Regions from separate parts of the Paenibacillus segetis genome, predicted to be linked through region 2. Evidence: riboswitches for the same ligand, from Rfam matches in the RefSeq annotation. Region 2 holds a riboswitch; each other region holds the start of a gene.
What was found. Region 2 has a riboswitch for cobalamin ahead of metE (5-methyltetrahydropteroyltriglutamate--homocysteine S-methyltransferase). Riboswitches for the same ligand answer to the same signal wherever they lie in the genome.
Positions count from the first base shown of each region.

Region 1 (7,938 bases), 950 kb from region 2:
ATTCACAATATCTCGATGCTTCAGATTAATCTCTGCAGGACTGCCTGCGCCTTCCATAACGATAATGTCATAGTTTTCTCGCAGTCTTTTTAACGCATCCATTACTAAGGGCTTTGCTTGAGGCAAGAAATCCTCCCGATAACTTACTGCGCTGAGATGTTGGTACGGTTTGCCATGAACAACAATCTGAGAATGCATATCTCCTGTCGGTTTGATCAGAACCGGATTCATATCCGTTGTCGCTGAAATACCACAGGCCTCAGCTTGAATTCCCTGGGCACGACCAATCTCAAGTCCATCTGGGGTAACGTAGGAATTCAGAGCCATATTTTGCGATTTAAATGGAGCTGTTCTTAACCCATCCTGTTTGAAAATACGGCAAAGTGCCGTGACAATAACACTTTTACCGACATCTGATGCCGTCCCCTGAACCATCAAGACTGCACCTAACTCAATTGAATTGTCATCATCAGACATCCATTTCGTCTTCTCTGTCATGTTGCTTTACCTCCATCAACGAAATATCAGAACGGCCAGAAGGAGTAGCACAACCTCTAGACCTTCATTCAACGCACCGTAAGTATCACCAGTCAAGCCACCTAGTCTGGCGTTCATTACTCTGGCCACTAAAGTCCCAACCCCAAAGATTACTAGTGGATGCAGAGCGAAATACAAAACCAACGGCATCCAAGTAACCCCGCTCCAATCCGTGGAGGAGGCAAGAAATATACCTGTTGCAGACAATGTTAACGCGAGTAGTGCGGACAAAATCGTATCCTTAGAGCTTACACCATGAAATCGTACCGCCAGTCCTTCACCATTCCTAGCCATCGGCCATGAACGCATCGCCCACCCCATAAACCATCGGCTCCATACCGGTGCAGTCAATAACGCCGCTCCCGATGGAAGAGTTCCTAGTTCCAGTAACGAACTAATCAACGACACTTTAAGCATGAGCAATAATACACACGCCAGCACACCCATCGCTCCAACGCGGCTATCCTTCATAATCTCCAGCATTTTCTCACGTGAACGATAACTTAATAGAGCATCAGCAGAATCCATCCATCCGTCCAAATGTAATCCACCGGTTATCCAAACCCACAGAATTAACGTAATAACTGCCGCAGGTAGGGTGGGTAATGCCCAGCTAGAGAGCGTTGCCCCCGCCCATACAGCTAGTCCGATTACCGATCCTACTAATGGATAATATTTAACGCTTCGCCGCAACAGTTCCGGACTGAAATCCAGTTCCGCCTTAATAGGTATCCTTGATAAAAATTGAAAAGCAGCCAATATAGGCCGGCTTCTATCACTCATAGAATGTACTCCCTACTCTTCAACTCAATTGGAATCCCTGCAGTCACTAGAAATACCTGATCAGAGATCCGGGCGATCATACGATTCAAAATACCAGCCAAATCACGATACATTCGGCCTAGTGGATATTCCGGAACAATTCCGCTACCAACTTCGTTCGTAACCAAAATAATCGTACCCGGGTATGCCGTAACTGCTGTCTCCAGCTGGTGAATTTGTTCCATCACACGAGCTTCAGCATCAGGCTCATCCACGACAGCTAACAGAACATTGGATAACCACAGTGTTAGGCAGTCAACAAGGACAAGCGGAGCCTCTCCTATGAGATTTCCACCGATTATAGCATTAGGAGAAGTTAACCGTTCAGCAAGCTGCAGCGGCTCTTCTAGAGTCGTCCACTGAAACGCTGTCCCTTCTCTTTGTTCCCTATGCAAAGCAATCCGCTGCTCCATTTCTTGATCAAATGCCTGAGCTGTAGCTATATATACCGCCGATTCCGCATACTTCATACACAATCGTTCAGCGAATGAGCTCTTTCCGCTTCGAGCCCCTCCTGTAACCAAGACAATCATAATTGTTCGCTCTCTACTTCTGTTGCTTCCTGCCCTGAAGATATTCCTGCACTCTCAAATGTGGCCATCTCGGACATTATGCGACAAGCAGCATCAATAAGATGAAGTGCTAGAACTCCCCCTGTTCCTTCCCCTAACCGCATGTCAAGTTGCAGCATAGGATCTAAGCCCAACTCCTTCAGCAAAAGACCATGCCCTTGTTCATGAGAAATGTGGGAAGCAATCATATAATAAGTTGACTCTGGTGAGAACCGCTGTGCCAATAATGCAGCTGCACTAGAAATAAACCCATCAATTACGACCGGACAACCATGTGCCGCAGCGGCTAAGATTACACCTGTTAATCCGGCAATTTCAAGTCCGCCAACCTTGGATAACACATCAAGCGGATCTAACGCATTCGGAATGTTACACTCTATTGCACGTTCTACAACCAACGCTTTATGTTGAAGTACTTCATCACTAATTCCTGTACCTCGTCCAACACTCTCCAATGGAGGAATACCGATTAAAGCACTCAATACAGCAGCACTAGCCGTTGTATTTCCTATGCCCATTTCCCCAGTTACAAATAGTCTTACTCCGCGGGCAAAAGCCTCATTCACGATATTGGCACCTATTAATAGTGCCGCCTCTGCTTCTTTCCGGCTCATGGCTGGGCCTTTAGCCATATTCGCTGTACCCATACGGACCTTACGATCAATAAGATCAGGATGATTCATTTCAGCGTTTACCCCTATATCAACGCACAATACTTCTGCACCAGCTTGTCTAGATAGTACATTTACCGCCGCGCCACCAGACAGAAAATTCATCACCATCTGTGGTGTGACTTCAGCCGGAAAAGCACTTATTCCTTCCTCACAAACTCCATGATCTGCTGCCATAACAACGACCGAACGATGAGGGAAAGATGGTCGCTCCATCCCTGTAATCCCAGCAAGTTTAATTGCTAAGGTCTCCAGCTTCCCAAGGCTACCCGGTGGCTTAGTCAACTGATCCAAATGATCTGCAGCAGCAGTAGCCGCTGTGATGTCCAGCGCTTTAATGTCATTCACAATTTGAGAAATTGATATAAATGGGTTCATATCATAATTTCCTCCTTCATTCATTTACTATTGACCTCTTCTCCGTCTTGAGCAACAACTGAGGCGCTCCAACGTCCGGATGGTTTATAACATGTGTCTTCACTTCGAAGACCTTTTCCATCGTTTCAGACGACATAATTTCATCAGGAGTTCCTTCAGCTACGATGTTCCCTTCTTGCAGTACCAGTAAGCGATCGCAGAAAAGTGCAGCCAGATTAAGATCATGCATGACTGCAATTACCGTCAACCCTTCCTCCCTTTGCCAACTAGAAACGAGCTCCATAAAGCGCATCTGATAGCGGATATCGAGATATGTTGTTGGTTCGTCTAATAGAACAACTTCCGGTTGCTGAGCCATCACCTTACCAAGCGCAACACGTTGTCGTTGTCCACCACTCAGCACGCTTAGTGGACGATTGCCAAGCTCCTTGAGTTCAAGCTTCTCCATAATTTCTTCGAGAAGTTGTTCTGCGTTCTCATCCGTCTCTTTTCCACGCCAATCCTGAAACGGAAATCTTCCCATCTGGATCACATCACGAACTGGAAATGGAACAGATGGCAATCCATCCTGCTGTAATACCGCAAGCCTACGTGAAAGCTCCTTGCGCCCATAAGAAGTCAGAGCTTTCCCACCAAAACTTATCTCTCCACGATCTGGTTGCTCTACGCCAGAAATTAAATTTAACAAGGTTGTCTTACCACTACCATTAGGTCCGATAATCCCCCAGAATTGACCTGGCTTAACACTCCAATTCACGTTCTGCAGTACTGGAGTACGCTTAAACGATTTGACGATCCCCTTAACATCGATGATATTCAATTCGCTTGAGTTCGTCATGACATTTCTGCCTCCCTCTGCTTCTTCTTCCGATATAACAAATACGCAAAGAAAGGAGCGCCAACAAACGCTGTGACAATACCTAAAGGAATCTCAGTTGGTGCTAGTAGCGAACGTGCAGCTAAATCACTCCACATCATAAATATACCACCGCCAAGCGCGGAGAGTGGAATAATAATACGATAATCCGGTCCTACTATAAGCCGAAGCATATGGGGAACTACAAGACCAACAAATCCGATAACGCCTGATACAGATACAGCTGCGGCCGTCATCAAAGTAGCTACAAGTAACACGATGAGTTTGGTTCGTTCCACATGAAGTCCAGAATGGGCCGCATGACGCTCGCCCAAAGCTAACAAATTTAGCGATCTGGCACGACTCCATAGGAACAATGCCCCTAGTGCTAAATACGGCAAAAGGATGGTCGTATATGACCATCCGCGAAGGCTTAGACTCCCCATCGTCCAGTATAAAATTTCATTTACCGTCTTTTTCGACATAGCCGTTAGAAAAGATACAATCGCTCCGAGGAACGATTGCATTACAACACCTGATAAAATAAGCCCTTCAATTGGAATTTTCCCATTCTCTCTCGCCAGCCACATGACAATCCAGAGTGTCAATGCACCTGCGACAAACGCTATGACTGGTAAGGTAAACACACCGATTAAAGAGAACTGCCATCCGAAGAAAATCAAGGTTGCCGCCCCAACGGCTGAACCCGAAGATACCCCAAGGGTAAACGGGTCAGCAAGTGGATTACGAAGCACTCCCTGAAAGGCGGCTCCCGCTACTGCAAGCGACGCTCCAACTAAGAGACCTAGTAATACACGGGGCAGTCGCACCTGCATAATGATTTGTTCCGATGTCACATCCCAATCCCTAGTTATGAGTTGGTCCATCCAGGGTAGTCGATGCAATAAAATTCGGAGTATCTCGCCTAGCGGTAGAGATACGGAACCAAAGCCTATACAGATCAGTAACGTGACGCCGAGAAGGATCAGGCCAATTGTCCCATATCCCGCCAGCTTTTTACTCATTTATTCATCAATTCCGGATAAATCGCTTTTGCCATTTCAATCAAACCTTGAGTCACACGAGGACCCGGACGACTGAGCAAATTATCATTAAGACCCACGATGCGATCTTCCTTAATAGCTGTGATTTGGTCCCATCCACTGCGGCCCTTAATAATATCTGCCAATGTTTTGTTGTTCTCGTCAACCACACTGCTTGCGTATAGAATCACATCTGGATTCGCCTTAATAATATTTTCTTCATTAATTTCATTCCAGCCTGTCATGTCAGAAGCAATGTTCTCTCCGCCGGCCAATGTAATCATTTCATCCATGAATTCGCCTTTACCCACTGTCCAGCCTGGGGAGAATTCAATATAGACTTTACTACGTTGCTCAGGTGTAAGTGATTTGACCGCTTCAACTACTTGGTCGCGTTCCTTCTCCATTTGGGAGACTACCTCTTCCCCTTGAGCTTGATGATCCGTAATTTGAGCTACTGCCCGAATATTCGCTATTACTCCATCTAAAGTTTTAGCGTCAGATTGATATACCTTGATACCCAAATCGGTAAGGCTCTTCACCGTTGCTTCATCCACTAAATTACCTGACAGCACCAAATCTGGCTTAGCCGCCACAACTGCCTCAACATTAACCTGCCATCCACCCATTCTAGGCTTATCCTTTACAGCATCAGGATAATCATCATTATCAGATACCCCAACAACCTGATCATCTAAACCGAGTGCAAACAATCCTTCTGTCTCCGATGGTGCAAGTGATACGATCTTCTGTGGTGCCGACTCAAACGTTAATTCAGTTCCTTTGGCATCCTTAACCGTCAACGGATAAGTCGTTTTAAGTTCATCCTGCGTAGGTGCCGGAGTTGTTGTATTCTGTCCCTGCTCTACCTCGTTAGTTGGTTTGTTATTATTCGCTGCGTTATTGGTACCGCACCCTGCAACTACTGCTAACATTAATGCAAGCAGCCAAATTCCCCATATTTTTCTCATGTTCTTCATTTCGCTCTTCATCCCCTTAAAATTTATTTCTCTGTAGTACGAGTGAAGTTCCTTTGTTGAACACCTGACAAATCATCATACAAGAAAAACCCAATCCGCAAGGAATTGGGTTACGTCTACAAGGTCATACCGTCGACACCGTAAAATAAACCGGGTCCAGCATGAATCATCTTAGCAGAACGTTATCCTTTCCTCGAAGGACCGTCTATGACACCCGTGGGCAGGTCTCCTGACTTACAGGTTGAATGACTTAGCTCTCCTTCCCATCATCCTTCATGGATAACAGTGGCATAAATGAGCTTCGTCCCTGTTTTACAGTGGCGGGACCGTACCGGATTTGCACCGGCTTCCCTTTTAACCTAAAGTCTGCGACAAGCCGCTTTCTTCAGGACCTACGGGTATTTATTGGTTCGTGTGTCTTTAAAGGCTTTCTTCTCTATTGGATTATAGGGGAAAAGCAGAAAAGTTACAATACGAGCCTAGTTTAACTCAGCTATAATCTAAACACTAATTATATGTTGCTCCTAGCAGCGACATTACCTACTGCTAAGTCCGCTCCCAGCACGCCAATCACCACACCATTACTTGAAATGGGTACAGAGATAGTTACACAACGGCGCTTCGTGATCGCCGAAATGTATACTTCAGACACGACAGATTCACCCGCTAACGCTCTCTTGAACCAGTCTCTACCTCTAGCGTTTAATAGCCCAGCTTCCGGGATAGATATAACAAATGATCCATCTCTGCGATTGGTCCATGCGGCCTCTATGATGTTCTCTCTTCCTAACAAATTTGTAAGCTCAGTGCGATGAATAGATTCTTCCATTCCTTGAAATACAGGTTGCTTCGCTGCCTGAATTAACTTGAGTATGTAAGCATGCCCTAGTTCAACCACATCACTTATCCCATCCATGAAATCCTCACTTGAATCGCGTACACTGTCCAGAGATGACATCAATTCTGCAGAAGCCTTTTGAAGCCCCCCAGCTACAGCCTGTAAGCCCACGGTATGTCGTCTTTGCGATTCCATTCGGACCAAAGCACCTTCAACATGCGTAATATTGTGATTAAGAGCTTCATGCACCTCTGCCATCATGCTTTCCATATTACGTGTTAACTCCGCCTGCTCCCTACTTCGCCATCCTGTATCTGCAACAAGTCCATCTACTGTGGCTACTTCTTCAGTAATATTGCGGATATCTTCCCCCATCTTTCTCATAAACGAAATGCCTTGCATCGCGGACTCTCTCCCCACATGAAGCGATCCCTTTACTTTCTCTACATCTTCCTCAATTCGCTTAAACAATGGAGCTGAATTTCCAATCGCTAACGTGGTTTGTTGGGCAAGCTGGCGCATCCGTGAAGCAACCACATCAAAACCTTTTCCCTGATCACCAAAACGTGCAGCTTCTATGGAAGCATTCAAGGCAAGTAGCGATACCTCACCAGCGATCCCCTCCATGTCTTGGTATAGTGCACCAAGCTTACGGGTGTTCTGTTCCAAATCTACCATAGGCCTCTCTATAGAATTCTGGGAATCGGCAATTGAATGAATGGTTCCATCAGCAGTCTTTAGCGCCTCTGCCATCCGAGAAGCTTCGGCCCTCGTCTTCTCACTTCTTGCATGGAGTGTATTGGCTACATCTTGAATTTGAGCGGCTGAAGCTGCTACTTCCTCCATCGCGGCCAGACTTTCTTGCACCTGTTCTAAAGAACGCTCACTGCTTCGCTTGAGCTTCATATCCTCCAAAGAAGCCTTATCAGCAAGGCTTTGTAATTGTTCAATACTCCCATTCACTTCACCGACAGCCGCCTGAAGCCGATCTGCCGCCACTAACGACTCATTGGCTATGACGTTCCAGTTCGTCTCCTCTACGTTATCATGCTTATTCCCAGTAGATTTGTGCTGTGTCAACCATGCTAATGCCTGGCATACTAAGGTTAATAGACTTAGTATAACGAGATACCAAGCTCCTCCTTGTAATAACACACCTATAACTAGGAAAAGAGACGCCCCTGCTCCAAAAACCAGGGTGTTTCGACCATTCGAGCGGAGTTGATTCATCTCCACCACTC
Region 1 covers NZ_BMFT01000001.1:761,820-769,757, reverse strand. The annotation lists gene IEW05_RS03295 (cobyric acid synthase) at 1-498, opposite strand, end outside; gene cobS (adenosylcobinamide-GDP ribazoletransferase) at 514-1,320, opposite strand; gene cobU (bifunctional adenosylcobinamide kinase/adenosylcobinamide-phosphate guanylyltransferase) at 1,317-1,892, opposite strand; gene cobT (nicotinate-nucleotide--dimethylbenzimidazole phosphoribosyltransferase) at 1,889-2,980, opposite strand; gene IEW05_RS03275 (ABC transporter ATP-binding protein) at 2,997-3,818, opposite strand; gene IEW05_RS03270 (FecCD family ABC transporter permease) at 3,815-4,861, opposite strand; gene IEW05_RS03265 (cobalamin-binding protein) at 4,858-5,859, opposite strand; cobalamin riboswitch at 6,062-6,270, opposite strand; gene IEW05_RS03260 (methyl-accepting chemotaxis protein) at 6,371-7,927, opposite strand.
Region 1: another riboswitch for cobalamin. It lies ahead of IEW05_RS03265 (cobalamin-binding protein); the one in region 2 lies ahead of metE (5-methyltetrahydropteroyltriglutamate--homocysteine S-methyltransferase).

Region 2 (7,938 bases):
CGGTTGGGGTTGCAATTGGATTAGCCGGTGATGCGGTAGCAGCATTATCCGCAGTAATCGGGTATATGATCTTACTTAAGTTGCTTGCAATTGTACCAGGAATTTTCCCTAGCATCATGCAATCCGCTGATACTAAATTGAACATGGGTGTTCTCGGCGGTATCTTGGTAGGCTGTATCGCAGCAGCACTCTATAAGAAATATCACAAAATTAAACTTCCGGATTGGTTGGGCTTCTTCGGTGGTAAACGTTTCGTTCCGATGGTTACAGCCTTCACAATGGTAGTAGTTGGTTTGATTTGCGGATTAATCTGGGGTCCGGTTCAAAACGTTCTGGATACGTTCGGAAACTGGGTTGTAAGTCTCGGAGGTATCGGTTCTGCAGTTCATATTATTGCTAACCGTCTCCTTGTACCTTTTGGTCTACATCACATTATTAACTCGATCGTTTGGTTCCAAATTGGTGATTTCACCAATGCCGCAGGAGAAGTTGTACATGGTGACCTGACCAGATTCTTCGCTGGCGACTCTTCAGCTGGTATGTTTATGACTGGATTCTTCCCAGTTATGATGTTTGGTCTTCCAGCAGCAGCATTTGCTATTATTCACACAGCTAAACCAGAAAGACGTAAAGCGGTTGGATCTATCTTCATGGGTGCTGCTCTTGCTTCATTCTTGACGGGTATTACTGAACCATTAGAATTTGCTTTTATGTTTGTTGCACCAGTACTTTATGGTGTTCACATTGTCTTATCGGGTATTTCAGCGTTTGTAACGTATGCGTTTGGTATGAAGCTTGGTTTCGGTTTCTCGGCCGGTTTGATCGACTATGGACTCGGTTGGGGGCTCTCTTCGAAACCATTGCTACTGATTCCAATAGGTTTAGTCACTGCGGTCCTGTACTATGTGATCTTCCGCTTCCTCATTGTGAAGCTGAACCTGAAGACACCGGGCCGTGAAGATGACTTCGAGGAAGAAGTGGCAGAATCCGGATCTGGTGCTGTTAATTCAGACGGACGCGCCGCTCAAATTCTAACTCAACTTGGCGGACCAAGCAACATTAATTCCGTTGATGCTTGTATCACACGTCTTCGTCTCATCGTTAAGGATGAGAAAGCAGTTAACGACGCAGGGCTGAAGAAGCTTGGAGCTGCTGGTGTTATGAGACTCGGTAAAGGTGCAGTACAAGTCGTATTCGGACCACAATCTGAATCGATCAAGGATGAAATCAATTTAATGTTGTAATGACATTTAAGTAACGAAGTTTTTGATATAAGGCAGGGCGGATATTAATCCGCTCTGCTTTTTATTTTACATCAGTACTATACTTGATTTCAAATTTGTTAAACTTAGGGCAAATGATCATAAATTTAACTGTTGTTGCACTAACTCACCGATCAGGAACTAGTGCAAATCGGTAGTATGATGATAAATATAACTAGTTCATAACTTACTATGAAATGGGTATTACAGGTGATTAAGATCAAAATAGTCTAATATAACGGAGGTAAGTATGATCAATAGAATTCATATCCTTGGAGCATCAGGCTCAGGAACATCGACGCTAGGGAACCAATTATCGTTAATACTGCCGCATGTTAATTTTGATAGTGATGACTATTTTTGGAGCGAGAAATTCACTGTGCCAAGGGAACGTGAGGGCAGAATTAAGTTATTAAAGACGGATCTTTCAAACCAGAAGAACTGGATTCTATCTGGAGCTGTATGTGGATGGGGCGATGAACTGAAGGATTATTTCGATTTGGTGATTTTTGTGTTTACCCCTAAGAACATTAGACTACAGCGATTAAAAAGAAGAGAATTTCAAAGATATGGCGATGACATCTTGCCAGGTGGAAGTAAGTATGAGCAATCACAAACTTTTTATGAATGGGCATCACAATATGATGAGGCCGGATTTGAGATTAGAAGTAAATACCTACATGAACATTGGATGTCCGAATTGACTTGTCCGATCTTGAGAATTGAAGGAGACCACTCCGTTAGAGAAAGAGTAAATATGATCTTAAATTACCTCAAAACAAACGATAATTCGTACGATACTCGACATTTGATATAATATTATAAAATTTCAACATATGAAAAATTCACAATAGAAAAAGAAATTCAATACGTTTCTACTACATACCTGCTTACCCATCATAACAAGTCGTTTATTTCAACATCTATAGGTTTAAAAAGGCTTATTAGACCCCTTATTGTGAAAATTTCACACCTTATGTATACTGGAAAAAGAATGGGGTGACGAAGATGGCATTCATGATAGCGCAAAGGGCGTATCTTAAATTATTTCTGATCGGGATGGTCGAGAAAAGAAGAGGATACGGATATGAAATGTTGGAGGAGTTGAAGGAACTGTTCAAGCCTTTCGGTTACGTTCCTCCACAAAGTGAGATATACCGAGCATTACATGAACTGGTGCAGGAAGGTGTATTGTATCGGACTAAGAAATTAAAAGGCAATGATCCAAGTGTGGATTTTCAGGAAATCGTCCTATATCACTTTACTGAAGATGGTCATGATAAGGCGGAGTTGTATAAAAAACAGGTCAAGACGGATCTAGACCGATGTATTGGAATGCTTAATAAAGCGGTTACAGATCATTTTTAAAGCAATTTTTCTTTAATATTTATTATTCCGAGTTGTTTTCTGTTGTATTATGGGTCAAGATGCAGTAACATGAATTTAATATTCAGGAATTATATTGTTTTTAAGAGCATATTTACAACTGAATAATGTGGAGATAGGTGTTTCAGTCCATAGTACTGAAGCTTAAAAGGGAAGTTCGGTGTAATACCGACGCGGTCCCGCCACTGTAACAGAGGAGTCGAATGACACATTGCCACTGGTGATATATCACTGGGAAGGCCGTTATTCGGCGTAGATTCTGAAGCCAGGAGACCTGCCTATTTTGACAGCACTGTAGTACCTACGGGAGATAGGGGGGTGTTAAAGATGCAAGCCGTTGAATATCATTTCATGGGTCCTCTTTAGCTATTTCGCTAATGGGGACCTTTTTTATTTCGTTTAATGATGAACAAACTACACAAAAAACTTATAGGAGGTCATGGCATTGAGTAAAGTACTGAGTGGTAATTTGGGTTATCCAAGAATTGGCCAACAACGGGAATGGAAAAAGGATATTGAAGCATTCTGGGGTGGGAAAATTGAGGAATCGGAGCTTCATGAGCGTCTGACAACCATCCGTCTTAATAACTTGAAAATTCAGCAAGACAAAGGTATCGATATTATCCCTGTCGGTGATTTTACTTATTATGATCATGTGCTCGATACAGCAGTTATGTTTGGTCTTATTCCGGCGCGTTTTGAATTTAATGGTGGGGAAGTACCATTGAGTACATATTACGCTATCGCACGGGGGAACAAAGGTGCAGCGGCCAGCGAAATGACGAAATGGTTCAATACGAACTATCATTATATTGTTCCTGAGCTTGGCGCTAGAAGACCAGAGCTTACGTTGAATAAGCCTTTAGCAGCCTATCGTGAAGCTAAGGAGAAGCTGGGGATTGAAGGAAGACCAGTATTGCTTGGTTTATACACTTTCCTGAAGTTATCCAAAGGCTTTGATAATGACGGATGGGATGAATGGATCGAACAACTACTTCCATTATATATTCATGTATTGCGTGAACTACAACAAGCAGGAGTGAAATGGGTACAGGTCGATGAGCCTGCATTGGTTACCGCTGTAAATGCTGAAGATCTTAATCGCTTAAAGTTGATCTATGAGACAATTAAGAAGGAAGTTCCTGAATTGTCTATCTTCTTGCAAACCTATTTCGAAGCGTTAAGTAACTATGAGGATATTGTGAGCTTGCCAATTGACGGTATCGGACTTGACTTGGTTCATGGATTGGAAGGGAATTTAGATTCGCTTCGCCGTTTTGGTTTACCAGTAGGTAAGACGCTGGGTGCAGGGGTCATCGATGGCCGAAATATTTGGCGTGCAGATCTAGATCTTCAATTTAAGTTGCTAGATGAGGTTGCTAATTTAGTAAATAGTGCAGACATCATTGTACAGCCTTCATGTAGTCTGTTGCACGTTCCAGTATCAGCTGCTGCTGAAGTATCATTACAACCAGTTCTACAGCAGGCACTTGCATTCGCTGAAGAAAAACTTGACGAAATCGCTGCACTGAGTAGAGCAGTAGTTGAAGGCCAACCTGGTGAATTGTTCCAAAGTAACCGTAATGCCCTAGATAACTTATCTGCTGATCCTGCGCGTAACCGTGCGAATGTAACTCTTGCGGTAGAAAATATCCTACATCAGCCTTCGGAGAGACATAGTGCATTTAGTGTACGTAAATCACTACAAAAGGAAAAATGGCAGCTTCCATTCCTTCCAACAACAACGATCGGGAGCTTCCCACAAACCGCAGAAATCCGTTCTGCTCGCCAGAAATGGCGTAAAGGTGAATGGTCTGTGCAACAATATGATGAGTTCATCAATGAACAAATCAGACAATGGATCACACTTCAAGAGGAGATTGGGCTTGATGTACTAGTTCATGGTGAATTTGAGCGTACTGACATGGTGGAGTTTTTCGGTGAGAAGTTACCAGGGTTCGCATTTACCAAGGGTGGATGGGTACAGTCTTACGGGACACGATGTGTGAAGCCGCCGGTCATTTATGGTGATGTTGATTTTGATTCACCGATGACGGTGAAGGAGACTGAGTATGCACAGTCGCTTACTAGCAAGCCAGTTAAGGGGATGCTGACAGGACCGATTACGATTCTGAACTGGTCCTTTGTGCGTAGTGATTTGCCTCGCGAGAAGGTAGCTTATCAAATCGCCCTTGCACTTCGTAAGGAAGTAGAGGCGCTTGAGCAAGCAGGTATTGAGATGATCCAGGTGGATGAGCCTGCATTGCGTGAAGGTCTTCCGTTAAAACGAGAAGATTGGGAAAAATATTTGGACTGGGCTGTGAAGGCGTTCCGTGTGTCAACTTCCACGGTGAAGGATACGACTCAAATTCATACACATATGTGTTATTGCGAATTCCATGATATTATCGATTCAATTCAAGCATTGGATGCCGATGTGATCTCCATCGAAACATCACGTAGTCATGGTGAACTGGTTCATAGCTTCGAAGAACATACGTATCCACTCGGTATTGGATTAGGTGTATATGATATTCATAGTCCACGTGTTCCCGCTGAGGAGGAAATGATCTCGATGGTTGACCGTGCCCTCAAAGTACTTGATCCCGAATTGTTCTGGATCAACCCAGACTGTGGATTGAAGACTCGTGGTTTGGAGGAGACGGTATCCTCATTAAAAATTATGGTGTCCGTTGCTAATCATTTCCGTGCGAAGGTAACGAACTAGGATCTATGTTAAACTAAATACTGCGAGACCTATGAGCTATTGCTGTATATAGCTTCAGAGGTTTCGTAGTTTTTTTTATTCGAAACTCTACTTGACAAAATGATAGATTTCTAAGATACTATAAATTATTAAGTAGCAATACTATATTATGTATATGATAAATAGTAAGTGCAACCACAACAGGAGGGAATTACCAATTATGTCTACCGTTTTATTTGTAAAAGCAAACAATCGTCCAATGGAACAATCTGCAACAGTTAAGCTATATGAGAGCTTCGTGAAAACTTACAAGGAAACTCATCCAAATGATGCTGTTACCGAGTTGAACTTGTTCGAAGCTGATCTTCCTTACTACGATAACGATATGTTGAATGGACTATATAAGCTTGCCAATGGTTACCCATTGACTGCTGAAGAGCAAAAGGCTGCTGATCTAGCGAATACTTACCTTGATCAATTCTTAGGTGCAGATAAAGTCGTATTTGCATTCCCACTTTGGAACTTCACGATTCCAGCTCAACTTCTAACTTATTTATTCTACCTGAACCAAGCTGGTAAAACGTTCAAATACACTGAGCAAGGACCAGTAGGTCTGGTTGGTGACAAGAAAGTTGCATTGCTTCACGCTCGTGGTGGTGTTTATTCTGAAGGACCAATGGCTGGACTTGAAATGTCATTGAATTATGTGAAGAATACTCTAGCATTCTGGGGTGTCCAAAATCCTGAAACTGTTATTGTTGAAGGTCACAACCAATTCCCTGATCGTGCTGAAGCCATCCTTCAAGAAGGCGTAAAACAAGCAGCAGACTTGGCTGCAAAATTCTAATAGTAAACTATTGAATTTATAATAAAGATAGAAGCTACTTCATAGGTCGATTACAGACCTGTTGGAGTAGCTTTTTTTTGCGCCTTTCCCTGATAGCCATGCGATCATATGTTTGCTATAATACATGAGACAACTTAGAGAAATTCGGAGGAATATTATGCTTCAAAAAACTCATAGCCTCGCAGGTATAGTAGCTGCGGAATGCGTTATTATGTATTATCATCAGCCGCTACTGTCATGGGAATCAGGTGCTGCGCTGCTTATTGGGTGTATGGCTGGACCACTCGCAGATGTTGACAAGAGGGGATCTACCATGGCGAAGATCTTTTTGCCATTATCTTTTATCTTACAATTGTTGCGGGTGAAGCATCGAACATTGACGCACTCATTGCTCTTCTTAGTGGGACTTACCATGCTATTATCTCCCCTATCTCCTTTTTTCTATTGGACTTGTTTATTAGCCTATGCCTCACACCCGTTAATCGACATGCTTAATGATAAAGGGATCGCCTTATTATGGCCTTGGAACATCAAATTTCGCCTTGTGCCCTCGTTTTTAGCAATCAAAACGGGTTCGCATGCAGAAGACTTGTTCCGTCTATTTTTATTGATCATAGTAATAGTTCTACCCATTGTATTTTTATTGCCTGAGGGGTTTTAAAGGTTAAATTGAGGATGAGGTGAATAAATCGAAATGATTACGAATGAACAAATCAAAGCGACTGAAGTCCTGTTGACTGGTGTAAATGGAGAAGACCTGGGTGTGGTCCCAACTAAAGAAGCGCTACAGATGGCAAAATCACTAAAAGTAGATCTTGTCTGCACATCGCTTATGTCCAGTCCTCCACCATGTAAATTGGTTGGTAAAGGGAATTATAAGATAGAACAGAATAAAGCCAAACAACAAGAACGTAAGGCATCATCGGGAACTAAACTAAAAGAAGTTAGGCTTACTTCCCATATCGAAGAGCATGATTATGATACGAAAAAAAGACAAGCAGAACGAATCTTGACTGCGGGGAATGATGTACAGTTAACAGTACTAGTGGACAAGAAGAAATCCGATCCGGCCAAACAATTGGCGGAAGAACTTGTTCGCGATCTGAAACATTGCGGGCAACTGGATAAAGGGATTCAAGTAAGTGGGAAACAAGTGATAGCGATTCTGAAAGCCAAGTAAATCAGTTTATTTCGCATCTATACCATGGAAACAATTGCAACATACCCTCAATTACTACCGTCTAGGGTTATAGAGAAGAATAGGGGGAGTTAGATGCGAAAGAAGATTTGGCTGTCGTTGTTATTGGCAATCTCGTTAGTCATAACGTTCTATGTTGGATATATAATCGGTGATAAGAGTAATGGCCTTTTAACTCCAAATGCTGCCAATAAGGCGATACAATCTAGATGGGTTAATGAGAAGGAACCGCCACTACCTCAAATTTTAATTGAGGGTGTTAATATTAACGTTTATCGAAGCAGCTATAGTTGGTGTACGCCGTCTTCAGGCAAAAACTCAGATACTAGCTGTGTTGCTGTGGACGCCTCGATCCCGGAAATCACACCGACCATTGTTCCGGCAGGTTCAATGATTGAGACCTTAGCACCTAATGGGATTAAACAGTTTACGTTATCAAATAGAACCGAAGGTTTCGACGGTGATCCTTACATCGTACCTACGAATAAAGGCATCTATCTGTACCATATTCATTGCGAATGGTTCTTGGATCAAGGGC
Region 2 covers NZ_BMFT01000001.1:1,708,942-1,716,879, forward strand. The annotation lists gene nagE (N-acetylglucosamine-specific PTS transporter subunit IIBC) at 1-1,244, shown strand, start outside; gene IEW05_RS07790 (ATP-binding protein) at 1,513-2,079, shown strand; gene IEW05_RS07795 (replication termination protein) at 2,271-2,630, shown strand; cobalamin riboswitch at 2,749-2,944, shown strand; gene metE (5-methyltetrahydropteroyltriglutamate--homocysteine S-methyltransferase) at 3,094-5,376, shown strand; gene IEW05_RS07805 (FMN-dependent NADH-azoreductase) at 5,576-6,202, shown strand; gene IEW05_RS07810 (metal-dependent hydrolase) at 6,360-6,863, shown strand; gene infC (translation initiation factor IF-3) at 6,897-7,382, shown strand; gene IEW05_RS07820 (hypothetical protein) at 7,476-7,938, shown strand, end outside.

Region 3 (7,938 bases), on a different contig from region 2:
ACAAATGATCTTATTTGGTGAAATCGAAGGAGTTGATATTGTTGATCCAACAACGAAATATTGCTATGGCTATCCTTTTTACTTTTATCACTTGTGGCATCTACGGTATTTATTGGATGTACAAAATATTTGATGAATCGAGAATTATTAGTCGCGATCCTGACGGTAGTGCAGGACTAGATTTGTTGTTAACGATTGTGACTTGCGGCTTGTATGGATTCTTTGCGATCTACAAAGCAAGTTCTCGCTTGTACGAAGCGGATGTAGCTCGTGGAAATACATATGCTAATGATGATTCTGTATTGCTCACCATTCTGTATGCTTTTGCTTCCATTATTTCTGTAGCGATTATCCAGTCAAAAATCAATAAGTTCTTGTATTAATTGATTATTGTATGTTGAATGCTATGAAACAATTGGACAGGAAACGACTCCTCCCGATGCTCATCTTTGGCGTAGTTGGTCTCTTAAGTATGGCTGCGAATGTCTTGTTTCAAAAAAGTATTTGCCTCTTCACAAATGTATTTGGCATTCCCAGTCCTGCTTGTGGGATGACCAGAGCCTATATGAGTCTACTGCAAGGAGATATTAGAGCAGCATGGATCTATCATCCATTATTCCTCATGCCCATATTAATATGTGTACTGGCATTGTGTAAGAAATTAAGTCAACCTATTATTATTCTGTTCACTATTTTGCTGTTAGTGGTGTGGATTTTGCGATTAATTTTTATACTTCCGCATAACATCGAACCGATGGTGTATAATTCTCATGCATTAATCCCGACCCTTCTATCTATTGTGAAACACTGGATTGGGTGGGTGTAATACCATAAAAAAGCACGGGATCCTCAAATTTGAGATTCCGTGCTTTTCAAAACTATTTTATAGTTCTATAAACACACTATTTAAAAAACCAAGAACATGACTGGAAGATTCGCCGTTTTTTACAGTAAATACAGAAAAAATAACGTAATTATGACGTGTTGTTACAGCCTCAATAACGGACTTTCCTAGCGAATTGGCGATCCCTTTGAATAGTCCCACATCATTAGTATCTGTAACTTTGTTTATTACATGTTCGCTATAATTCTCCATTGACGGGTTAGTTACCGCTAGTAGTATGACAACCAGTAGCAAAATGATGATCGTACCATTACGTGCTCCTGTACCATTCCTAGAAATATCGATCTCCCCCTAAAGTAATATACCTCATTATATCTTTAATTGGGATAAACTGTATATGTAAATGGACCCGTGGTAAATAGTGCGGTAGTTATATCGAACTTTACTATTACAAGTAATAAAAGAAAAACCCCCTACTTATTATCGTAGGAGGCTTCGTATAATGCCAACACATACCCATTTATTAGTCAGGAAAGCGTTCAACGTTGATATTGTGGAGTTTAGCAGGAAGATGCTGGTGAAGGGAATTGAACCCCCGGCCTACGCATTACGAGTGCGTTGCTCTACCCCTGAGCTACACCAGCATGGTACTCTTTTTTGTGAAACAAAAACTATTATACAACGCTCAGAGAATTTTGCAAGTATAAAAACACCTATAATTTCTCACGTACAGAACGTAGCTTTTGCTCGGAAGAGCTGACTTTATCACGACGATCATCTATCTTAATCGAGGTCGATACCCGCTGAGCATCGGACTGGAAAGGAGCTTCATGGATCGCCCGTATCGCGGCGAACACATTGTCGAGTGGACCTTCAATAATTGTACTCATCGATGTTAATTGATACTGTATACCTTCCTGTTTCTCCAATACTCGCTGAAGTTCAGCTACATAAGGACTAAGGCTAGTACTTCCCGTTCCGATTGGAATGACCGTAACCTCTGCAATTGCCATTGTATTACCTCCTCATTTTATTTCTCCTTCCTCTATTGTAACCACTCCGCAGTTGCAATAAAAGTTCACAATTTTTTTTGAACCCCGCGCGCCGCATCATGAAGCCAATCCTTCATTTTTGTCTCTATATCTTATGACTCATTTTGTAAAATCACCGTTTACAAACACAATATATTGGGTTACCATAATTAAAACACAACCAAATATAGTGTAAACAGGTGATCCGGCGGAAAATTGCCGCTGGTGCTTAAAAGGGAAGTGTGGTGCAATTCCGCTGCGGTCCCGCCACTGTAATCGGAAGCTTAGAGATTCGGTTTTATCTCCAAACATTTTGCCGACACAAAGCCACTGCTGATCAATTTGATCCTGCGGGAAGGCGTTGGCGAATATTCCGTAAGCCAGGAGACCTGCCTGTTTAGACGACACCGATACAGTCCTGCGAGGTTCGGGTAGGTGTCCGCTTGCTGCTTACATACAGCTTACTTTGAATCGCCTTTTATGGCTTTTCTTGAGACGCATTCGGGCATTTCCAACCTTGCCAGGGTTGGGAATGCTTTTTGTATGATATCAATGTCTAGTTTTTAGGGAGGAGAACTTTGAAATGGCATTGTTAAACCCCATCTATACCGACCGTGAGGTCATGCTTGATGAAGTAATTACCCTTGGCGAGGAAATCGTTGAGAGTCGCAATCTTGAGGTACTACGCGAGAACGCTAACCTGAATGGAGAAAGTTTCTCCGGTAAAATGAGCAAATTCGGTAGTGAATATGCGAAGTGGTATGCAGAACACTTTGTTATGCCGAAAAGACTAGTACAATCCATTAAAGATAATATCGTCTATGTACATGATCTTGATCAATATGCGATCGGTACAACAAACTGTATTTTTATCCCCTTCGATAAATTGCTTCGTGAAGGCTTCAATACCGGCAACGGAAGTGTACGTCCACCCAACTCTATTATGACAGCTATGGCTTTGGTGGCTATTATTTTTCAATCTCAGCAAAATTCGCAATATGGCGGAGTTTCGGCCAATAAGATTGATTTTGACCTAGCTCCTTATGTAAGAAAGACATTTTCTAAGAACCTTATCAAAGGTTTAGAGTACTTCGAAGAGGGCGACTTAGATTCTACTAATGTAGGAGAAATATCAATGAGTCGCAGCGATCTGCAGGAACTCTATCCAAAAGCATTTAAATTTGCAACTAAAGAAACAAAGAGTGAAACACTCCAAGCTGCGGAGAGTCTCATTCATAATCTAAATACAATGTCGAGTCGTGCAGGTGGACAAATTCCTTTTACCAGCATCAACTACGGCACCGATACTTCACCTGAAGGTCAACTCGTCATCGACTCCCTGCTAACAGCAACGATGCGCGGATTGGGTAACGGCGAGACACCGATTTTCCCCATACAAATTTTTAAATGCAAACAAGGGGTTAACCAAGCACCAGATGAACCCAACTATTCATTATTCTTAAAGGCAGCGGAGTGTTCCGCAAAACGACTTTATCCTAATTTTGCAAACCTAGATGCACCGCTGAACTTGATGTATTACAAAGCAGGTGATCCTGATACGGAATTTGCAACGATGGGATGCCGTACTCGAGTACTTAGCGACCGGTTTGGACGTAATCATTTATCAGGTAAAGGAAATCTTTCCTTCAATACTATGAATCTCGTCAAACTAGGATTAGAGCATGGTATCGTACTTGGTCAACGTAAGGTAGCAGACGAACGCGGTTTTTATCGCGAGCTTGATCTTTATCTAGATATTGCACTAGAGGGGCTTCTACATAGGTTTAATATCCAGAAAGCTCAAAAAGCCAAAGCCTCTGACTTCATGATGCGTGAAGGCGTGTGGGAAGGTGGCGAACATCTTCATCCAGAAGAGCCTGTAGGCGACCTCCTTAAGCATGGTAGTCTATCTATTGGATTCATCGGACTTGCAGAATGTATGAAAGCTATGTACGGTAAGCACCATGGGGAAGATAGCAATGTATACAATAAAGCTTATGAATTGATCTCCTATATGCGCAATTATTGCGACCGTCAGAGCGAACGCCACAATCTGAACATTACGCTATTTGCTACACCGGCAGAAGGCCTGTCCGGAAAGTTCACTAAGCGGGATAAAGCAACCTACGGTGCAATCGCAGGAGTAACAGATCGTGAATATTACACCAATTCTTTTCATATTCCAGTCTACTACTCTATTAGCGCTGCCAAGAAGATTGAACTAGAGTCCGCATTCCACGGCCTGTGCAATGCTGGAGCCATTTCATATATCGAATTAAATGGTAACGCTCGGAGTAATCCAGCAGCGTTTCTGCAAATCATTCAATATGCACTATCGCAACAGGTTAGCTATTTCAGCATCAATCATCCGATTGATCGCTGCTCCGCTTGTGGTTTTGAGGGAATTATTGGAGCAACTTGCCCATCATGTAACAGTCATGAGAACGACGTTCATATCCGTCGTCTACGCCGTGTTACTGGATACTTAACCGGAGATTATCAAACGCGTTTTAACGCCGCCAAACAAGCGGAAGTACGTGATCGATTGAAACATAACACATGAATATTTGCGGCTACTATCCGGAATCAATTAATGAAGGTGAAGGCCTGAGAGCCTCCATCTTCATTAGCGGATGTCGCCATTTCTGCAAGGGCTGCTTCAGTCCCGCCACCTGGAATTTTAATTATGGTGATCCCTTCACGAAGGAACGGGAAGCGGAGATTATTGACGACATCAAGAACAATCCCTTATTAAGCGGGCTTACGATTCTCGGAGGAGATCCCTTCTTCTCTGCAGCAGAGGTTAGCGCATTCATCGACCGCCTTCGGCAACAAGTAGGTCCAATATCGATTTGGATCTATAGCGGTTATACTTTTGAGGAAATAACTGAGAACCCTGAATCACCGGAATACGAATTACTTCGGCGTTGTCAGGTACTCGTAGATGGAAGGTTTGTTGAAGAATTACGAGATCCCTCTCTACGCTATTGCGGCAGTTCCAATCAACGATTGATTGATATTACACAGAGCCTAATACTTGGAAAGGTTTCTATATGGCAGCCAACTTTCTCTTTCTAGCGATTCAAAATTCTAGTATAATTGTTTTTCTATGATACTTTTAAGCTTTAGTAACTATTGACCATCAGGCGCTTCTTCATTGGCGCTTCTTTTTACAAGAAATACCTCAAATTTGAAATGTGAAGTTTTGGAGAAACATCTCTAACACACTTTTGATTTCATTATCCCATACCCCATACCCCGAAAGTGAGGATCTATCATGCCATCATTCGTAACCAAACCAAATAACCGCCAGCTTGCGTTCGATCAAGAACGTCTTGGTCTTTATGCTGACCGCATTCTGGAAGGATTAAATAAACTCGACAAGGAACGCCTACTGCGTGGTGTTAATGCCAAACTAAGACGTGATACAGTAACAGGCGAAGAGATTAGTAGTGCTTTTACCATGTCATCGCTAGAGCTTGTTACCAAGGAAGAGCCCGAATGGAAATTCGCCGCAGCTCGTTCCCTACTCACTTCTCTCTATAAAAAAGCAGCGGTTCATCGCCGTTACAAAGCTTATCCTGAGGAGCCTTATGGGTCATTCCATCACCTTATCGTGGACTTGTGCAAAACCGGAATTTATCGGGAAGAATTGTTAGAGTGCTACACGAAAGAGCAAATTGAAGAGTTAGGCGAAACGATTGATCCTTCTCGTGATTTGCTATTTGATTACATCGGACTGTTAACACTCACGGAACGTTATCTCGCGACGGACTTCGATGGCCGGACAATGGAATTACCACAAGAACGTTATATGGTTATTGCGATGTATCTCATGCACAAAGAACCTGCGGACAAGCGTCTTGATCTGGTCAAAGAAGCGTACTGGGCGATGAGTAACATCTACATGACAGCCGCTACTCCAACCATGTCTAACGCTGGTAAAAAAGTTGCTGGGCAACTCTCCAGTTGCTTCATCGATACAGTAGATGACTCACTCGAGGGAATCTTTGATTCCAATACCGACGTAGCTCGTCTCAGCAAAATGGGTGGCGGTATCGGCGTCTACCTGGGTAAGGTTCGGGCTCGCGGATCAGATATCCGCGGTCATAAGAATACCAGCTCCGGCGTCATTCCTTGGATCCGTCAACTTAACAATACCGCTGTCAGTGTAGATCAACTTGGTACACGTAAAGGTGCGATTGCCGTCTATTTGGATGTGTTCCATAAAGATATTCTCGCCTTCCTTGATCTTAAGCTTAACAATGGCGACGAGCGGATGCGTGCGCATGACGTATTCCACGGTGTCTGCATCCCGGACATCTTCATGGAAGCAGTGGAAGCACGTGGGGAATGGAATCTGTTCTGCCCTCATGAAGTAAGAAAAACTATGGGATGGAAAGATGCTAACGGACGCCCTCTGGGCTTAGAAGACTTTTACGATGCACAATTAGGCCAAGGCCAGTTCCGTGAAAAATATGAGGAAGCAGTAAATCACCCGACTCTATCACGGATTACGATGCCAGCTATTGATATTATGAAACGAATCATGAAGTCGCAGCTCGAAACGGGCACGCCTTACATGTTCTATAGAGATACTGTTAACCGGGCTAACCCTAACCGCACACACGGTATGATTTATTCATCGAACCTATGTACGGAAATTATGCAGAACCAATCACCAACCGTTATTGAATCTGAAGAGCTTGTTACCAAGGACGGACAAACTCGGATTGTTATTTCCAAAGTACCAGGTGATTTCGTTGTATGTAACCTGAATTCAATCCACCTAGCTCGGGCTGTACCGGCAGGAGTTCTAGACCGGCTCGTTCCTATTCAGACACGTATGCTCGACAATGTAATCGACATCAACAATATCGATGTATTACAAGCTCAATATACGAACAGCCAATACCGCGCGATCGGACTCGGAACCTTTGGTTTACACCATTTGCTTGCCCTTGAAGGCATCAAATGGGAATCTAACGAAGCTGTTGCATACAATGATGCACTATATGAGAAAATCAACTACCTTCTCGTCAAATCAAGTATGGAATTGGCCAAAGAAAAAGGCCGCTATCCTAAGTTCGCCGGCTCCGATTGGGAGAACGGAAACTATTTCACTTACCGTAACTACACGGATGGTACACGTGAAGGAAAATATGTAACGACCGCGCAATGGCAAGAGCTACAAACAGAGGTTGCCGAAAACGGTGTCCGTAATGCTTGGATGTTCGCTATCGCACCAAATGGGTCCACTTCAATCATTGCCGGATCCACTGCAAGTATTGATCCATTGTACGAACTTCTCTCCTATGAAGAGAAAACGACTTACAAAATTGCTAACCCAGCTCCAGACTTGTCTGAGAAAACGATCTGGTACTATAAAACAGCGTTTATGATCGACCAAAACTGGTCTATCGAAATGGCTGGTGCCCGTCAGCGTCACGTTGATCAGGCCCAAAGCTTCAACTTATATGTACGCCCTGACATCAAGGCCACAGAATTCCTAGATCTTCATATTCATGCCTGGAAGGCCGGCCTAAAATCAACCTATTACGTGCGTAGCCGCGCGTTGACGATTGAGGAATGTGAGAGTTGCGCATCCTAAGGCGTCTCATCCCACCCAAACCCTCCCTTACCGTAAGGGAGGGCTCCAAGGGCCTGCCGCCCTTTGGAATCCCGCTTTAAGTAACGTGTGAGGTAGAGAGGCGCTCCTGCTCGCTGTCCCCTTCGGGGATGCGCTTTTGGTTTGTGCATGGCACGCTTTTCCCCCTTCGGGTACGTCTCACTTTTGATGCACCCGGGTTACCAGGAAAAACACGTTGCAGGCACTGCTACTTCTGTGCTCGCCCGAGTTAAGCTATGTGCAATGAGCCGCTTGTCGCCCATATGGGCACGCTCTACTTTTAGGCGCTCCTGCATGAAATGCGGGTGCGTCCTGCTACTTGGGAGCTACTTAGTGGATACTTCGTGCTATGAGCCGCTCTCCCTTCGGGATACGCTTAGGGTGGATCAGGGCCTACATGGACTGCTTGCCTACCCACTTTTCGATACTTCGTG
Region 3 covers NZ_BMFT01000005.1:99,992-107,929, reverse strand. The annotation lists gene IEW05_RS22920 (DUF4234 domain-containing protein) at 66-383, shown strand; gene IEW05_RS22915 (DUF2752 domain-containing protein) at 440-826, shown strand; gene IEW05_RS25665 (hypothetical protein) at 884-1,138, opposite strand; tRNA gene IEW05_RS22910 (tRNA-Thr) at 1,417-1,488, opposite strand; gene IEW05_RS22905 (MTH1187 family thiamine-binding protein) at 1,558-1,857, opposite strand; cobalamin riboswitch at 2,057-2,286, shown strand; gene IEW05_RS22900 (anaerobic ribonucleoside triphosphate reductase) at 2,459-4,438, shown strand; gene nrdG (anaerobic ribonucleoside-triphosphate reductase activating protein) at 4,435-4,953, shown strand; gene IEW05_RS22890 (ribonucleoside-diphosphate reductase subunit alpha) at 5,153-7,486, shown strand; gene IEW05_RS22885 (hypothetical protein) at 7,483-7,635, opposite strand.
Region 3: another riboswitch for cobalamin. It lies ahead of IEW05_RS22900 (anaerobic ribonucleoside triphosphate reductase); the one in region 2 lies ahead of metE (5-methyltetrahydropteroyltriglutamate--homocysteine S-methyltransferase).